3 regions of the Cedecea neteri genome follow, and region 1 is predicted to be linked to each of the others. Evidence: predicted binding sites of a transcription regulator. Region 1 holds the regulator's gene; each other region holds the start of a gene.
What was found. The regulator LexA, encoded in region 1, represses DNA repair genes until DNA is damaged. The targets are predictions, from matches to a motif close to TNCTGTATGTACATACAGNA.

Region 1 (4,223 bases):
ACCTGCTGGATCTCCTGCGCGTTAGCGAGCCACAGGCTAAGCCTCCAACGGTTTATCGCGCGCTGGATTTTCTGCTGGAGCAAGGTTTTGTGCACCGTGTGGAATCCAACAACAGTTACGTGCTGTGTAATTTTATCGATCATCCAACCCACTCTTCTGCCATGTTTATCTGCGACAGATGTGGGGCAGTGAAAGAGCAGGCCGCTCAGGGTGTAGAAGATATTATGCAGAAACTGGCGTCCAAAATGGGGTTTGCCCTGCGCCATAACGTGATTGAAGCCCACGGACTGTGTGCTGATTGTTCGGAAGTTGAAGCCTGTAGCCACCACGGCGCCTGCGACCACGATCATTCAGTGCAGCCGAAGAAAAAGCGTTAAGAGGGAGTGGTACGTCCTTGTACCCGGGCAGGATTGGTCTTACTGAGTAGCACATTTGAGGGTCCGCCAGGTTACCAGCGGTATTTGCTCCCGGACTCCCAGTCCTTCACTTCTTTCTCTGCCTGGTCTTTGGCGTAGCCGTAGCGTTCCTGGATTTTACCTACCAGCTGGTCACGCTTCCCTTCGATGACGGTCATATCGTCATCGGTCAGCTTACCCCATTTCTCTTTGATCGTACCTTTGAACTGCTTCCAGTTACCGCCGATTTCGTCCTTATTCATCGTCATCTCCTCATCGTTCGGTTTAGATTTTGCATCCAGGCTGCAGGATGCTGACTTTCTGGAACACACCCACTGTCTGCTGGATGTAAAGGTAATTGTAGACAAGGATTCTGAGTTAAATTTAAAACTCAGAATCTTTAACCATTCTTAAAAACGATGACATGCTGATTCCTCGCCTTAAAAACGAGAAATCAGCACGATAGAAGATGGGTTAACGAAGGCCTGGAAGCAGGATCAGTGGCCGCCCGAAGTAGCGAACCAGGTGTTATTGCGCCAGTGGCGTCGCCAGATGACGCCAAGCGACAGGCCACGCAAGGCTAAAAACACCGCCAGCGACAGCCACAGAGCGTGGTTGCCCCACAAAGGCAGAGTAAGCATCGTCACGCCAAAGCCCAACGCCGCAACCGCCATGCTGTTTCGCATTTCGGCCCCCCGCGTCGCGCCGATAAACATACCGTCCAGCAGGTAGCACCAAACGCCCACGACCGGCAAAATAACCTGCCAGGCGAGGTAATGATTTGCCAGAACACGAAGCTCCGGCAGGGAAGTGAGCAGCGCGACAATTTGCTCCCCGGCAAAGGCATAAATTGCGGCAAACGCTAGCGCAACCAGCCCCGCCTGCCTGCACGCGGCCCCCCAAACCTCGAGCAACTGCCCACGGTTACGCGCCCCGTAGGCCTGCCCTGAATGGGCTTCCACGGCGTAAGCAAAGCCGTCCAGCGCATAAGCGGTAAAGGTCAACAGCGTCATCAGCACGGCGTTAACGGCGACAATTTCGCTGCCGAGACGCGCTCCAAAAATGGTGATGGAAGCAAAGCAAATTTGCAGCAGCAGCGAACGCAGCATAATGTCGCGGTTAAGCGCCAGCAGCTTGCGTAAATCCCCCTGCCAGGCCGTCTTAAGACGAGCCCAGCTAATACCCCGCAGCTTCAGTACCTTCCGCACCATCACCAGGCCGATAATAAACGTGGCATATTCGGACACCGCCGTGGCCAACGCCGCCCCCTGCACGTTCATGTGCAGCCCCATCACCAGCCAGAGGTCGAGCACGATATTAATCAAATTGCCGACGACCAGCAGAATGACCGGCGCCCGCGCATACTGCACGCCAAGCAACCAGCCTAACAGCACGAGGTTAGCCAGCGATGCCGGGGCGCTCAGCCAGCGGATCTCCAGGAACCGCCTTGCCTGATACAGCACCTCGTCATTGCCGCCAACAACGTGCAGCGCAAGGTTGATCAGTGGATAACGCAGGACCACGATAGCCAGCCCGGCTATCAGCGCCAGCATCAGGGGTTGAACCAGCGCGCGCGCCAGCCGCTGCGGATCGTTCGCACCAAAAGCCTGCGCCGTTAACCCGGTGGTGCTCATGCGCAGAAAAAGCAGCAGCATAAAGAGGAAACTGGTCGCCGTGGCGCCGATAGCCACCCCGCCGAGATAAGTCGGGCTATCAAGATGACCAATGACCGCCGTATCGACCAGGCCCAGCAGCGGCACGGTAATGTTGGAAAAAATCATCGGCAGCGCAAGCCGCCACAGCGCACCATCCGTTGACGAAAAGAATCGCATGGGAATGATCCAGGGGAAAATTGAGAGGTGTTTAAGGCAGGTGGTACGGCAGATTTACCGCACCACCGGAAGAGGTGTTACAGCCATTCGCCGTTGCGGATCACCCCGACGGCCAGGCCTTCAATGCTAAAATTCTGCTCGCGAAGATCGACCACGATAGGCTGGAACTCGCTGTTTTCCGGCAGCAGGTGCACGGTGTTACCCTGCTTTTTCAGGCGTTTCACGGTCACTTCATCGTCGATACGCGCGACAACGACCTGGCCGTTGCGCACGTCCTGAGTTTTGTGTACCGCTAATAAATCACCGTCCATGATGCCGATATCTTTCATCGACATGCCGCTGACGCGCAGCAGGAAGTCGGCATTCGGCTTGAACAGAGAAGGGTCAACCTGGTAGTGGCCTTCGATGTGCTGTTGCGCCAGCAGCGGCTCACCGGCGGCAACGCGGCCCACCAGCGGCAGGCCACTTTCTTCTTCAACCAGCAGACGAATACCGCGTGATGCACCAGAAACAATCTCGATGGCACCTTTACGTGCCAGCGCTTTAAGATGCTCTTCCGCTGCGTTTGGAGAACGGAACCCCAGACGTTGTGCAATTTCGGCGCGCGTAGGTGGCATGCCGGTCTGGTTGATATGATCCCGAATGAGATCAAACACCTCTTGCTGCCTGGTAGTTAGTGCTTTCATTCCGCCCCCTGGGTGTTTATACAGTTATGCTGTGAGTATATACAGCCCCGGGCGATTTTGAAACCACAAATTAAGCAAAAAACCAGCGACTTAAACTATTCTGGAAGGGCTATCGCAAATGTGACCAAAGCAAGGTGGCCCAGGTCGCAACCGCAAGGATAATCGCTATCAATACGGCGGCTGAACCCATATCTTTGGCTCGCCCTGAAAGCTCGTGGTACTCGGTGCCGACACGGTCAACCAGCGCTTCAATGGCGCTGTTGAGGATTTCGACAATCATCACCAAAACAACCGAGCCAATCAGTAAAATACGCGTGATGGGGTCCACGTCCAGCCAGCAGGCGATGATGATAGCGATGACCGCAGCCACGCCCTCCTGACGAAAGGCGGCTTCGTTGATCCAGGCCGCACGGAGCCCTTTCCACGAGTAGCCTGCAGCCTTAATAATGCGGGTGATGCCAGTGGTATTATTCGCCATTCAAGGAAACCTTTTTAAAGATTGAGCGTCAATGCTCATTGAGTCTAAATCGCAGCGCCACAGAAATTCCCCAGAGTTTCTGATATCCTTGCGGCGCATTTGCATTATTAACCTGAGGCTTTACATCATTTATGTCAGGCTGGCCAAGAATTTACTACAAATTACTGAATTTACCATTAAGCGTTCTGGTAAAGAGCAAGTCTATCCCGGCGGATCCGCAAACCGAACTCGGTCTGGACCCTTCACGCCCCATCATGTACGTCCTGCCCTACAATTCTAAGGCAGACTTACTGACGCTGCGTGCCCAATGTCTGGATCACGACCTGCCCGACCCGCTGGAACCTCTGGAAATTGACGGCGTACTGCTGCCGCGCTACGTGTTTATCCACGGCGGGCCGCGCGTCTTTACCTATTACACGCCAAAAGAAGAGTCGGTAAAACTGTTCCACGATTATCTGGATCTGCACCGCAGCAATCCCGATCTCGATGTACAGATGGTGCCGGTTTCCGTGATGTTCGGCCGCTCGCCAGGGCGCGAAAAAGGCGAAATCAACCCGCCTTTACGCACGCTGAACGGCGTCCAGAAATTCTTTGCAGTTTCCTGGCTGGGTCGCGATAGCTTCGTGCGTTTCTCGCCGCCAGTGTCGCTTCGCCGCATGGCAACCGAACACGGTACGGACAAGATTATCGCCCAAAAACTGGCTCGCGTGGCGCGCACTCACTTTGCCCGCCAGCGCCTGGCTGCCGTTGGCCCGCGCCTGCCGGTTCGCCAGGACCTCTTCAACAAGCTGCTGGCATCAAAAGCCATTGCCCGCGCGGTAGAAGATGAAGC
Region 2 (4,223 bases), 1.1 Mb from region 1:
GAGAGAACGGCGCATTGTTCTGCTGTGGCTGCTCGCTATAGCGCTGTTGCTGCTGCGCAGCAAACTGACGCGCAAGTTCTGCCTCTTCCGCCTCGGCCTGCTGTTCTTCAGACCAGCTTTCGTCTTCGTACTCTTCGCCATAGCGCTGCTGTTGCTGGGCTGCAAACTGGCGAGCCAGTTCGTGCTGCTGCAGCGCATCGCTTTCATCGCCGTAATCGTCTTCAGACTGCTGGTTCTCGGCAAGTCTCGCCTGCTCTTCTGCCATTCGCTGGGAAGGCAGTTTTATGCCGTAGGAGGCCAGTTCACGACGAGTCGGAACGCGTACCCGGTTCGGACGTGGCAGTTGAGGGCCAATACCTTCTTTTACTTGAGGACGTGGCACATCGCTGGTGATACTGAACACGGGTGAAAATGCCGCCGCAGCAGCTGCAGTTTTAACTGCCTGCTGAACGCCTGATGCACTCTGCGTTAAATCCGGCACTGGCATTTCTGGTGCCGATAACGACGAGGAAACGGGCGCAGATGTCGGTATCGAAGGTTGAGCCTGCTCCGGCATCGCAGATTTTACCGGCGCATAGCTGTAAGGATCAGGCTTTGGCTCATTGACTGGTTGGTACCACGCCGCAAGCTGTTCACGTTCCCGGGCTCGCTTCTCTTCCACTTCTTCAAAGTGGTACATCGGCGGGCGAACGTATTTCACCTCTTCTACCGGCTCAGGTACGGGCTGTGGTTCAACGGCTGGCTGAGCCACTGGCACAACCGGTTCAGACCAGCTTTGATGTGTCTCAGGCACAACCTGCTGTTGGATGCTTGCCGGGTGCGGCGAACTGTAATGATCCGGGGCAGGCGCAATAACCGGGTCTGGCGTGACCGTTGTCGGTGCCGGTTCCCAGGCAATCGTTGGGGCAGCAGACTCAGCGTCAACGACGGGGGCAGGTGTAGATACTGGAGGCATTGGCGCAACCGGCGGTACTGGCGTAGCCCACGACTGACTAGCGGCTGTTGCGACAGTTGCCGCGGCAACAGGCTCAACGGCAGAATGCCCGCTGAACAGCGGATCGTATTCCTGATCTTCAGGCAAAGTGGCTTTATGCCCGGAGAACAGCACATCGTTCGGATCCGCTTCTACGCCACGAGCGCTGAACAACACGTCGTCTTCAGCGTCGTCCATACGCTTGCCGGAGAACAATGCAGCATCTGTTTTGCGGCCGTTAGGATTAGCAAACTTCTGCGACAGGCGCTGCTTGCGCGCAAGCGCCCCGCGTAAAATGCGCGCCCGACGAGATTCACGTTTCTCAGCAGAAACCTGCGGCGCTTCGTCTTCGTCATGCTCTTCTTCGTATTCGTCCTCATCCTGCCAGGTGTTATCCCTGCGGGTGCGGTTGCTGGCAAAAGTCAGCACGGTCAGCACCGCGCTGCCAAGTTTCTCAGCAATACTGACCCAGGACCAGCCGGTGAACAGCGTCAGACCAGCAGCCCAAACGCAAAGCAGCGCAATTGTGCCACCGCTGCTATTCAACAGCGGCATCATAGCGGTGCTAAGCAAACTGCCCAGCACGCCGCCCGAAGCGAAGTACCAAATATCGTCCGCGTTGATGGCCGCCAGACCACAAGAGGTCAGCACCATTGCAAGAACGCCGATCAGGCGCAGCGAAACGGCAAAATAATCGATGAATTCTTCACTATCGCGCTGGCGCCAGGTGAACCAGCAGCCACCGATGATAATCACCGGAATGGTGTAGGCCATCACGCCAAAAATGAAGAACAACGTATCGGCAAACCACGCTCCCGGCGCGCCACCCAAATTATGGATTGGCTCATGCCACGCGGTTTGCGACCAGCTGGGGTCTGAGGGGTTAAAGCTTAACAAGGCAACCATCAAATAGATGGCGAATAAGGCAACAAGGATCAGCAACGCCTCGAGTAAACGGCGCCCGCTGCTCAGTTTCCGCAATGTTACTTCTTTATCTTCGGTATATTCCTGGCTCAAGAAAGGCTCTCCAGGTCCTTAAACTCAATGGAGACAACAGCACCGGCGGCCTGCCGGGCTGTTGCTGTATGGATTCCCAGGAGTGTAACCAAAATACGCCAATTTTGCACCTGGCCCGTATTAACGGGTCTTAATGACCAAACGGTTACTCTGTTTGACCTCTTCCATGACAACATAAGTACGGGTGTCGTTCACGCCCGGCAGACGCAGCAGGGTCTCACCTAAGAGTTTACGATACGCCGACATATCCGGTACGCGTGTTTTCAACAAGTAGTCGAAATCACCGGATACGAGATGACACTCTTGAATTTCTTCAAGTTTCTGCACTGCGGCGTTAAATTGCTCAAACACATCCGGGGCGCCACGATTCAGAGTAATCTCAACAAATACCAGCAGCGAGGCATCCAGATAATGCGGGTTTAACAGCGCCGTATAGCCCTGAATAAAACCCTGACGTTCCAGACGACGAACGCGCTCAAGGCACGGCGTCGGCGAAAGCCCAACACGCTTTGAAAGCTCAACGTTAGAAATGCGCCCATCCTTTTGCAATTCGTTGAGAATATTGCGATCGATACGGTCGAGATCTTTGCCCGGGCGCTTCTTGCTATCTACCATTATTATTGTCTCTCTCTATTCCTTCCTTCACCTGCCATAACCCTGGTGACGTCAATGTTCAGGGTGTACGTGAGAAGACCGATGCCTTGCGGCTGTCATCGACATCACGCATAGCGTCTGTCCACGTCATGCGTAAATTTCAATAACTCGGTAAATTTGCATCAGGTTTGCGCGAGAGCACGCGGCTTCCACATCACCAAATGTTTTTCTTCCTCGAATGTTTTCGCAAATGCTTAGGGGATTGTCAAAGCAAAACATCTATTTTTAGTGGAACGTGCCATATATTCCTTTTGGCTGATGATTATTCATCATTTTCGCACCGTGATTACCATGCTATTACAATGATTATTTATGCACATGACGGCGATATTCATTGGGCTTATAGGCAGCATCAATGACACACATCGTTAACAACATTGCTGCACTCTTTTTTTACTGCAACGAATTCCCTACAATCACCCTCATTGTCTGTAAACGTTCAATGAGGATCTCATGGGCACAGCTAAACACAGTAAGCTGCTTATTCTTGGCTCCGGCCCTGCGGGCTATACCGCAGCGGTCTACGCTGCACGCGCCAACTTAAAACCGGTTCTGATTACCGGGATGGAAAAAGGCGGTCAGCTGACCACCACAACCGAAGTCGAAAACTGGCCTGGCGATCCTAACGACCTGACCGGTCCGTTACTGATGGAACGTATGCACGAGCATGCGGCCAAGTTCGAAACCGAAATTCTGTTCGACCACATCACCAGTGTCGATCTGCAGAACCGTCCTTTCCGCCTTGTGGGCGACAGCGGCGAATACACCTGCGACGCACTGATTATCGCTACCGGAGCATCTGCACGCTACCTTGGCCTACCTTCTGAAGAAGCGTTTAAAGGCCGTGGCGTTTCTGCCTGCGCCACCTGTGATGGTTTCTTCTATCGCAATCAGAAAGTCGCGGTCATCGGCGGCGGGAATACCGCAGTTGAAGAAGCGCTTTATCTGGCCAACATCGCTTCAGAAGTGCATTTGATCCACCGTCGCGACAGCTTCCGTGCGGAGAAGATCCTGATCAACCGTCTGATGGATAAAGTGCAGAATGGCAACATTGTGCTCCACACCCACCGCACGCTGGAAGAAGTCACGGGCGATCAAATGGGTGTTAGCGGTCTTCGCCTGCGTGACACGCAAAACACCGATATTACCGAAGAGCTGGAAGTCGCTGGTTTATTCGTGGCTATAGGGCACAGCCCGAACACCGCCATTTTCAATGGTCAATTGGAACTGGAAAACGGCTACATTAAAGTGCAGTCTGGCATTCATGGCAACGCCACGCAGACCAGCATTCCGGGTGTATTTGCCGCAGGCGATGTGATGGATCATATTTATCGTCAGGCCATCACTTCTGCCGGAACCGGCTGTATGGCTGCTCTGGACGCCGAACGTTATCTCGACGGCCTGGCCGAACAGTGTAAATAATTTAAAGATGTTAAAAAAGGCGGCCTTGCAGGTCGCCTTTCTTGTTTCTGCCATGTAACATTGCCTGTCAAAATTGCCTGAGAATTCCTTCTTCTACCAGCATCTGGCACGCGATGAATAAAACCCGTCAGCAAGAACTTAGCCTCTGGCTAAAGCA
Region 3 (4,223 bases), 2.0 Mb from region 1:
AGTCCGGCAACACGGTGCGGAAGGACCAGGCCGGTAGCAGGCCAAAAATAAACGTCAGATGGCTGAAAATATTCATTGCGGAGTGGTCGGCATAGCGGCTGCTTGCGGTGGCGGTTGTCGGCCATGCGCTGGCGATAATATCGCGCATTTCGCCAAACCAGCTACCAAAAATCAGCGCCACGACCAGCAGCAAATAATAGAGCGGGGCGATGCGAAAAAAGCGGCGTAGCCAGAATTTTCGAAAAGTATCCGGGCTATTCCATGGCTCTTTTTCCCTGCGCTCCTGATAATTTTTTGCCATCAAATACCCTGACAGCAAAATAAATAAATCGACTCCCATCCCCGGGTCGTAAAGAAGAGGAATGCGGCACTGCACCAGCAGGCAAATGTGGCCGAGCAAAACCCAAAGCGAGGCCAGCCCTCGCAGCCCCTCCAGCTCAGGAAACCAGCGTTTACTTTCCACCATACGATGACCTTTATGCGTGTATTCTTCGGTCAGAGTAAAAATGAATCAGCGCCGCCACAATCAGAATGTCACACAAACATGGAATATCGGAATAAACGCAGTGCGATGCATGGGGGAATATATTCCGTACAAATATCATTCATTATTATTGCTAAATATGAAATGTCATATTTTCTTGCAATTTAAAGAAGCAAATTAACAAGAACTCCCGTAAAACGAGCCGCTGTAAATTAAGTCTTTGAGGAAATTCCGTTGAAAACCCGCCTGCTTGTTGCCCTGAGCTTTTTGTCCCTTTCCGTCAATGCTGCTTATGCTGATGATATTTTCCCCCACCAGCCGCAGCCACCTCAGGTAGAAGCTGGCGCATGGGTGCTGATGGATTACACCACCGGGCAGGTGTTGACCGCAGGCAATGAACACGTCCAGCGTAATCCTGCCAGCCTGACAAAACTGATGACCGGCTATGTCGTTGACCGCGCAATCGACAGTAAACGTATTACCCCGGACGACGTTGTGACGGTGGGGAAAGACGCCTGGGCAAAAGGTAACCCGGTGTTTGACGGCTCATCGCTGATGTTCATTAAACCCGGCGACCGGGTGACCGTGCGCGATCTCAGCCGCGGATTGATCATCGATTCAGGGAACGATGCCTGCGTTGCGCTGGCAGATTATGTCGCCGGGGGACAAAAGCAGTTTGTCGCCATGATGAACCACTATGTCGAACAGCTTGGCCTGCACGACACCCATTTTGAAACTGTGCATGGCCTGGACGCGCCGGGGCAGCACAGCTCCGCTTATGATCTTGCCGTTTTATCCCGAGCTATCATCCACGGTGAACCCCAGTTCTACCATATGTACAGCGAACGCAGTCTCACCTGGAACGGGATTACCCAGCAAAACCGCAACGGCCTGCTGTGGGATAAATCCCTGAACGTGGATGGCCTGAAAACGGGGCACACCGAGACGGCAGGGTTTAACATTATTGCTTCCAGCGTGCTGGGTCAGCGCCGGCTGATCGCGGTGATTATGGGCGGCCTTAGCTCAAAAGGGCGTGAAGAGCAGGCCCGCAAGCTGCTGCACTGGGGGCAGGATAACTTCGATACCGTGCAGGTCTTACAAAAAGGCAAATCGATTGGCAGCGAGCACATCTGGTACGGCAACAAAGCCAATATCAATGTGGGCCCGGACCAGGACGTCTTCCTCGCGCTGCCTAAATCAGAAGTGCCGAACATCAAAGCAAAGTATGTACTGAGCAAGCAGGACATGGAGGCCCCGCTGGCAGCCAATACGCAGGTTGGCGAGATCCAGCTGTTTGATGGCGACAAGCTTATCTCCCACTGGCCGCTTGTGAACCTCACGCCAGTGGAGAAAGGCGGGATGTTCTCACGTCTCGGCGATTTTATCAGCCGCAAGCTTTAACCCTTTGTATTGTTGATGAACCGCGCAAATTGCGCGGTTTTTTTGTGTCCATTTCCTGCGAGGTTGCTCCCAAATCTGGCAGCTTGTGCCTCACCTTTAAAAAATATAGTGTATAAATGTACAGTGTATTTATTCATCAGCGTGGAGGCAGTATGACGTTCAAAGTTCAGCATGTTCCGGCGCGGAAAGTGGCCGGTTTTCATCTGGTCGGGCCGTGGGAAACCACGGTTCCGCAAGGGTTTGGCCAACTGGCAATGTGGGCGAAAACCCACAGCCTGAATGGAGACTGGCTAGCCGTTTACTATGACGACCCCGATGTTGTTCCGCCAGAAAAGCTCCGCGTGGACACTGTGCTGGGCGTGCCAGAGGATTTCAAACTACCGGAAAACAGCGAAGGCGTTATCATCACGGCTATTGAGGCAGATACGTACGCCATCGGCCATGCCATCGTAAAAAATGAAGCGTTCCAGGAGGCCTGGGAAACCTTCTTTGACCAGGTAGAGGCTGACGGTAGCTATCAGCTAACTGGCAAACCCTGTTACGAAATCTATCTCAACGACGGCTCGACGTCCGGCGTATGGGAAATTGATATGTATATCCCGGTCGCTAAAGTCTGACAGGAGCTAACCATGACGGAAGCTATCGCAGGATTAAACGTGTTATTCATCGCCGGGTATGGCCCCGTTACGCGCGACGTGGCGGAAAGCGCCGGGTTTTATCAGCAGGTGCTCGGCCTGCCGCTAAAATCGATGGAAGGCAACGAGGACTATCTGGCAACGGAGCACGGCGCGCTGGATGGCGTGAAGCATTTTGCGCTCTGGCCGCTCGCTCAGGCGGCACAGTCCTGCTTCGGCATGGACAGCTGGCCAGAGCACATTGTCGCGCCCCAAAGCTGGGTTGAGTTTGAAGTAGAAGATGTCGGGCAAGCGACAGCCGTGTTAAAGCAGGCTGGGTATCAGATGCTGGTGGATCATCGTATCGAGCCCTGGGGGCAAACAGTGTCACGTTTGCTCAGCCCCGAAGGGCTGCTGGTGGGCGTGACCGTTACGCCCTGGCTGCGCTAGCTGGATTGAATTCGGGCGGCAGTCTGCCGCCCATTTCTGATTTTCAGCAAAGAAATGTGAAATATTCCGCGTAAAAGCCCCGCCGCACCTGGCGACATGATTTCTTTGTGAGAAAAACGAGTACAATTTCTTTTTTATTTCCGGAGAGCCGGGTGTGCGCCCCGACAAATCACTGACCCCGTTTGAGATCCGTATTTACCGCAACTATCGCGTTGCCCACGGGATACGTATCGCCCTTGCTTTTGTGCTGACTTTTGTTCTGGTTCGCCTGCTGAACATCCCCGAAGGCACCTGGCCGCTTATCACGCTGGTGGTGGTGATGGGCCCCATTTCCTTTTGGGGCAACGTGGTTCCGCGCGCTTTCCAGCGTATTGGCGGCACCATTTTTGGCGCGGCCATCGGGCTAATAGCCCTCAAGCTGGAGCTTTTTTCATTACCGTTAATGGTTATCTGGTGTGGGCTGGCGATGTTCCTGTGCGGCTATCTGGCGCTGGGCAAACGGCCTTATCAGGCATTGCTTATCGGCATCACGCTTTCCGTGGTCGTTGGGGCGCCACCGGGGGATATGGAAGTTGCTCTGTGGCGCAGCGGCGACGTTATCTTTGGCTCTCTTCTGGCTATGTTATTTACCAGCGTTTACCCGCAGCGGGCGTTTATCCACTGGCGTATCCAGATGGCGACCTTCGTGCAGGCGTTTAGCAAAATTTATACTGCGGGGTTCTCGCCAAACCTTGTGGAGCGCCCACGACTGGAAAAGCCCCTGCAAAAAATCCTGAATGACGTGGTTAAGATGCGCGCCCTGATTGGCCCCGCCGGCAAAGAAACCCGTATTCAGAAGTCAGTCTTTGAGGCAATTCAGACCATTAATCGCAATATGGTTTGCACGCTGGAGCTGCAAATCAACGCCTATTGGGCGACGCGGGAAAGCCATTTTGTGATGATCAATGCCCATACGTTGCGCGACACGCAGCAAATGACGCAGCGCACGCTGGCGGCTATTGCTAAGGCGCTGTATGAAGGGAACCCTTCGCCTATCTCCGCCAATACTGAGAAACTGAACGAAATCGTCTTTGAACTGCGCCAACTGATGGAAGAGGGTAAAGGCAGGGAACTGCAGGAGACGCCTATTCACGGCTATGTCTGGCTCAGCCTTGAGCTGGCGCGCCAGCTTGAGCTGCTGTCGCATCTTATTTGCCGCGCACTGCGCAAATAGCGCGCGTAAAGCACAGAAATGACAATGCTTGTTTCGATTCAGCAGAAATTGAGGTTAAGAT

Region 2: LH86_RS11950 (DNA translocase FtsK 4TM domain-containing protein) is a predicted target of LexA. The motif match lies at 2,053-2,072, and genes of this name have one in related genera.
Region 3: sbmC (DNA gyrase inhibitor SbmC) is a predicted target of LexA. The motif match lies at 1,992-2,011, and genes of this name have one in related genera.

The regions. Positions count from the first base shown of each region.
Region 1 covers NZ_CP009459.1:1,398,873-1,403,095, reverse strand. The annotation lists gene zur (zinc uptake transcriptional repressor Zur) at 1-377, shown strand, start outside; gene LH86_RS06570 (CsbD family protein) at 449-658, opposite strand; gene dinF (MATE family efflux transporter DinF) at 893-2,227, opposite strand; gene lexA (transcriptional repressor LexA) at 2,305-2,913, opposite strand; gene LH86_RS06555 (diacylglycerol kinase) at 3,023-3,391, opposite strand; gene plsB (glycerol-3-phosphate 1-O-acyltransferase PlsB) at 3,523-4,223, shown strand, end outside.
Region 2 covers NZ_CP009459.1:2,526,597-2,530,819, reverse strand. The annotation lists gene LH86_RS11950 (DNA translocase FtsK 4TM domain-containing protein) at 1-1,990, opposite strand, end outside; gene lrp (leucine-responsive transcriptional regulator Lrp) at 2,111-2,605, opposite strand; gene trxB (thioredoxin-disulfide reductase) at 3,098-4,066, shown strand; gene cydD (heme ABC transporter permease/ATP-binding protein CydD) at 4,180-4,223, shown strand, end outside.
Region 3 covers NZ_CP009459.1:4,016,094-4,020,316, reverse strand. The annotation lists gene LH86_RS18815 (acyltransferase family protein) at 1-466, opposite strand, end outside; gene dacD (serine-type D-Ala-D-Ala carboxypeptidase DacD) at 719-1,885, shown strand; gene sbmC (DNA gyrase inhibitor SbmC) at 2,038-2,502, shown strand; gene LH86_RS18800 (VOC family protein) at 2,515-2,949, shown strand; gene LH86_RS18795 (FUSC family protein) at 3,104-4,162, shown strand.